DNA from 2 places in the Streptomyces sp. NPDC088745 genome. Region 1 is predicted to be linked to the other one. Evidence: riboswitches for the same ligand, from Rfam matches in the RefSeq annotation. Region 1 holds a riboswitch; the other holds the start of a gene.
The links. A riboswitch is a leader RNA that binds a small molecule or an ion and turns the genes downstream of it on or off. The one in region 1 is predicted to bind S-adenosylmethionine.

Region 2: linked by a shared signal. The riboswitch ahead of ACIP93_RS11090 (aminotransferase class V-fold PLP-dependent enzyme) and the one ahead of thrC (threonine synthase) in region 1 are both predicted to bind S-adenosylmethionine.

What each region holds. Positions count from the first base shown of each region.
Region 1 is NZ_JBIVLB010000001.1:423,284-426,056, reverse strand. Features, by position in the region: gene ACIP93_RS01850 (glucosyl-3-phosphoglycerate synthase) at 26-973, opposite strand; SAM riboswitch class I at 1,145-1,272, shown strand; gene thrC (threonine synthase) at 1,288-2,574, shown strand; gene ACIP93_RS01840 (MoaD/ThiS family protein) at 2,604-2,773, shown strand, end outside.
Region 2 is NZ_JBIVLB010000003.1:405,395-408,167, forward strand. Features, by position in the region: gene trpD (anthranilate phosphoribosyltransferase) at 1-637, shown strand, start outside; SAM riboswitch class IV at 734-851, shown strand; gene ACIP93_RS11090 (aminotransferase class V-fold PLP-dependent enzyme) at 1,093-2,499, shown strand; gene ACIP93_RS11095 (Lrp/AsnC family transcriptional regulator) at 2,577-2,773, opposite strand, start outside.

The DNA of each region.
Region 1 (2,773 bases):
CGGAGCCCGCCCCGGACCGGGGGCGTCACGCGGCGTGACGTGCCGCGTACTCCGCGATCTCCCGCATCGGCGGGCGCTCCTCGGTGTCCACGGGGTGGGTGCGCGGCACGAAACGCGCGCCGACCCGCTCGAACTGGGTGAGGGAGGGGCGGATCAAATGCCCCCGGGAGAGGCGCAGTTGGGCGGTGCGGTAGATCGCGGCGGCCATCCGGCCCAGCGCCTGGCCGTCCTGGTGGCGGTGGACGCGCACCCCCACGTCCACCTGGGCCAGCGCGTCCAGGCCCACCGTGTGCAGGGCGTCGATGAGCAGGCCGAGCTCGACCCCGTAACCGACCGGGAAGGGCAGCCGCTCGAGCAGCGAGCGGCGGGCCGCGTACTCGCCGCCCAGGGGCTGGACGAAGCCGGCCAGCCGGGGCCAGTGCAGGTTGAGCAGCGGGCGGGCCATCAGCTCGGTGACCCGGCCGCCCTGGCCCGCCGCGCCGTCGAGCGGGCGGTCGTAGGTGGCCTTCACGAAGTCGACGGCCGGGTCGGTGAGCAGCGGGCCGACGACCCCGGAGACGAACGAGGCGTCGAAGTCCCTCAGGTCCGCGTCCACGAAGCAGACGACGTCCCCGGTGGTGACCAGGAGTGAGCGCCACAGGACCTCGCCCTTGCCGGGCAGCGGCGTCAGGCGCGGCAGGATCGCGTCCCGGTGCACCACCCGGGCGCCCGCCCCGGCCGCCGCCTTCGCGGTGCGGTCGGTGGAACCGGAGTCGATCACCACCAGCTCGTCCACCAGGGGGAACGCGGGGCCCATCAGGTCCCGGCGGATCGTGGCCACGATCTCGCCGACCGTCGCCTCCTCGTTCAGGGCGGGCAGGACCACGCTGACGCTCAGCCCCTGGGCGGCCTTGGCGGCGAGCAGCAGTTCCGGCGGGCGGTCGGCGGCCGACCAGGACCGCGCCCCAAGCCAGCGCTCCACCTCTTCCAGCACGCCGCTCCACTCCCGTCCCTGTGGTCGTTCCTGTGATCCATCTCGCGCTCCGGACGTCTGGCACACCCGTCCGGGGGTTCGGTTACAGTCTTGAACAACGCGGACGACCTGTGCATGTCGGGGTCCTCCGCACACAAACACCCGGCCGTCCGCGCGGCGCCGGCGTCATAGCGCTCATCCAGAGGGACAGAGGGAAACGGCCCGTTGAAGTCCCGGCAACCCCCCGGCCGACCGCGAGGTCAGGTCGGGAAGGTGCCAATTCCGTCTCGCGACGAAAGTCGTCGCGGGGAAGATGAGGAAAGGACCTCGCCATCATGGCTGTGCAGACCACCGAAGCCGCTCCGCAGACCGTCGACCTCGGCCCCGCCGCCGCCCTCTCCTGCCGCGAGTGCTCGGAGCGCTTCGAGCTCGGCCCGATCTTCGCCTGCCGGCTGTGTTTCGGCCCGCTGGAAGTCGCCTACGACCTGCCCGCCGGTGACGCGGAGGAGCTGCGCAAGCGCATCGAGGCCGGTCCGAACAACATCTGGCGCTACGCCCCCCTCCTGCCCGTCCCGGCCGACGTCGCCGAGAAGCCCAGCCTGAACCCCGGCTTCACGAAGCTGGTCAAGGCGGACAACCTGGCCCGTGAACTGGGCGTCACCGGCGGCCTGTTCGTCAAGGACGACTCCGGGAACCCGACCCACTCCTTCAAGGACCGCGTCGTCGCGATCGCCGTCGAGGCCGCCCGCGCCTTCGGCTTCACGACCCTCTCCTGCTCCTCCACCGGCAACCTGGCGGGCGCCGTCGGCGCGGCCGCCGCCCGGGCCGGCTTCCGCTCCTGCGTGTTCATCCCGCACGACCTGGAGCAGGGCAAGGTCGTCATGGCCGCCGTGTACGGGGGCGAGCTGGTCGGCATCGAGGGCAACTACGACGACGTGAACCGCTTCTGCTCCGAGCTGATCGGCGACCCGCTCGGCGAGGGCTGGGGCTTCGTCAACGTCAACCTGCGCCCGTACTACGGCGAGGGCTCCAAGACGCTCGCGTACGAGATCTGCGAGCAGCTCGGCTGGCGGCTGCCGGACCAGATCGTCATCCCGATCGCCTCGGGCTCCCAGCTCACCAAGATCGACAAGGGCTTGCAGGAGCTGATCAGGCTGGGTCTGGTCGAGGACAGGCCGTACAAGATCTTCGGCGCCCAGGCGGAGGGCTGCTCGCCGGTGTCGACGGCCTTCAAGGCGGGGCACGACGTGGTCCGCCCCCAGAAGCCGGACACGATCGCCAAGTCGCTCGCCATCGGCAACCCGGCGGACGGCCCGTACGTCCTGGACATCGCCCGGCGCACCGGCGGCGCGGTCGAGGACGTCAACGACGAGCAGGTCGTGGACGCCATCAAGCTGCTGGCCCGCACCGAGGGCATCTTCGCGGAGACCGCGGGCGGCGTGACCGTCGGCGTGACGAAGAAGCTCATCGAGGCCGGCCTGCTGGACCCCGCCCTCACCACCGTCGTCCTCAACACCGGCGACGGCCTCAAGACGCTGGACGCGGTGGCCCCCACCACCGGCCCCTCCGCGACCATCCGCCCGAGCCTGGACGCGTTCCGCGACGCCGGCCTGGCACGCTGAATTCCCCCGTACTGGAAAGGCTGAACACCATGAGCGTCAAGGTCCGCATCCCCACCATCCTGCGCACGTACACGGGCGGCGAGGCCGAGGTGGCCGCCGAGGGGGCGACCCTCGCCGAGGTCATCGCCGACCTGGAGAAGAACCACACGGGCATCGCCGCGCGCGTCCTGGACGACCAGGGCAAGCTGCGCCGCTTCGT
Region 2 (2,773 bases), on a different contig from region 1:
CAACCTGGACCTGACGCCGCGCCGGGTCGCGGAGGTCGCCGGCGAGGCGGGCATCACCTTCTGCTTCGCCGTGAAGTTCCACCCGGCGCTGCGGTACGCGGCCAAGGCCCGCAAGGAGCTGGGCGCGCAGACCACGTTCAACATCCTGGGCCCGCTCACCAATCCGGCCCAGGTGCGCGCCCAGGCCGTCGGCGTCGCCGACGCGCGGATGGCCCCGATCGTCGCGGGCGTCCTGGCCGAGCGCGGCAACTCCGCCCTCGTCTTCCGCGGCGACGACGGCCTGGACGAGCTGACCACCACCGCGACCTCCCGGGTCTGGGTGGTACGGGACGGCGGCGTGCGCGAGGAGGCCTTCGACCCCCGCGCGGTCGGCCTGGAGATCGTCCCGGTGGAGGCCCTGCGCGGGGCGGACGCCTCGTACAACGCGGAGGTCGCGCGCAGGCTCCTCGCCGGGGAGGAGGGGCCGGTGCGGGACGCGGTGCTGCTCAACACGGCGGCCGCGCTGGTCGCCCTGAACCCGGGCGGCGGATCGCTGGAGGAGGAGATCGCCGCGGGCCTGGAGAAGGCGCGCGAGTCCCTGGACTCCGGGAGCGCGCAGGCGGCGCTGGAGCGCTGGGTGCGGGCCAGCAACGCCTGAAACCGGCGCGCGGTGTGACGCAGAGCGCAGTGCGGACGTCTCAGGAACCGGACTGCGCTCTTGCGTGTGGTCGTGGCTGTGGCAGGATGCTCACCAGGTCATGAGTGACAGCGACTACGGCCCCGGCCCGCTGTCCGGCAACCCTCCGTCCGTGGCGGGGTGCCCCGGGTGAAGACCAGGTCGTAGGCAGCGAGGTCTACGGCAAGCGCGGACCCCTGCGCACTCCTTTCCGGAGTGGCGCGCCCCTGGGGTCCTGGTCCTCAAGGGAGCAGTCTCGTGAGCAAGCGAATGCGATAGGGCCGCTCGGCCCCGTTTCACCTTCACCTCCGCCCCGGGCACACCTGTATCCGGAGCGTCGAGGCAACTCCCGTACGGGACAGGGCGGTTGTGCCCTCGTCGGATGCCGTGCGGGTTCCGCTGAAGCCATTCCGCCTTGTCCTGCCAGGAGTTTCGCCATGTCCGCATCGCCCGTCGCCACCGTCACCGCCACCTCCCCCTCCGCCGCCGTCTGCGCCGCCGGGTGCGCGGAGCCCTGCTGTGCGCCGCTGCCCGTGCTGGGCCGGGACGTCGCCGTGCCGCTGGTCACCGGGGGCGAGGTGACGTACGCGGCCCTCGACTACGCGGCCAGCGCCCCGGCGCTCCAGCGGGTCTGGGACGACGTCGCCGCGTACGCCCCGTACTACGGCAGCGTGCACCGGGGCGCCGGGTACCTCTCGCAGCTCTCCACCGACCTCTTCGAGAACAGCCGGGTGACGGTCCACGAGTTCCTGGACTGCCGGGAGGGCGACCAGGTCGTCTTCACCCGCTCCACCACCGACTCGCTGAACCTCCTGGCGGCCGTACTGCCCGCCGACTGCCAGGTGTTCGTCTTCGAGACCGAGCACCACGCCTCGCTGCTGCCGTGGCGGGACGCCGAGGTCACCTACCTCAACGCCCCGCGCACCCCCGCCCAGGCCGTCGAGACGCTGGAGCGGGCGCTCGCCGACCGCGACCCGTACGGGCCGGCGCTGGTGTGCGTGACGGGCGCCTCCAACGTCACCGGAGAGATCTGGCCGGTCGCCGAGCTGGCCGCCGCGGCGCACGCCCACGGCGCGCGGATCGTGCTGGACGCGGCGCAGCTCGCCCCCCACCACCCGGTATCCGTACGGGAGTTGGACGTCGACTGGGTCGCCTTCTCCGGGCACAAGCTGTACGCGCCCTTCGGGTCGGGCGTGCTGGCCGGGCGGGCCGACTGGCTCCAGGAGGCCGAGCCGTACCTCGCGGGCGGCGGCGCGTCGAAGAAGGTCGCGCGGCGTGCGGACGGCGGGGTGGACGTCGAGTGGCACACCACGGCCGCCCGCCACGAGGCCGGCTCGCCCAACGTCATCGGCGTGTACTCCATCGCCGCCGCCTGCAAGGCGCTCACCGAGGCCGGGTTCGACTCGCTGGTGCGGCGCGAGCAGGCGCTGGTGCGCACGGTGCGGGAGGGGCTCGCGGAGGTGCCGGCCGTCAAGGTGCTCTCGCTGTTCGGCGACGACGCCCCGCGCGTGGGGGTCATCTCCTTCGTCGTGGAGGGCTGGAACAGCTCGCACTTCGCCGCCGCGCTCTCGGCGGAGTACGGGATCGGCGTGCGGGACGGACTGTTCTGCGCCCACCCGCTGGTCCGCACGCTGCTGGGCAGCGACCCGGAAGAGGTCGGCGAGTGCGGTGCGCCCGAGGCCGAGCCGGGCGAGCGGTCCCTGAACGCCATCCGGGTCAGCTTCGGCGCGGGCACGCCCGACGAGCACGTGGAGCGCTTCGTGGGCGCGGTCAGGGAGCTCGTCGCCAACGGCGCGCAGTGGAACTACCGCACCGAGGGCGGGCGGTGCGTCCCCGCCGTCTGAGGAACCCGTCGGGCGGTCCGCGCCGCCGCCGTCGCGATGCCCGGGGGCGTCGCGACGGCGGCGGCCGTCGGACGGTCTCAGCCGTCGAGACCGATCGCGAACGCGGCCTCCAGGTCGTGCTGCGAGTACGTGCGGAACGCGACGTGCGTGTCCGTGCCCTCCACTCCCGGGATCTTGCTGATGGAGCCGGGGATGATGTCCGCCAGGTCGTCGTGCCGCCCGACGCGCACCATGGCGATCAGGTCGTACGTGCCGGTGACGGAGAAGACCTCGC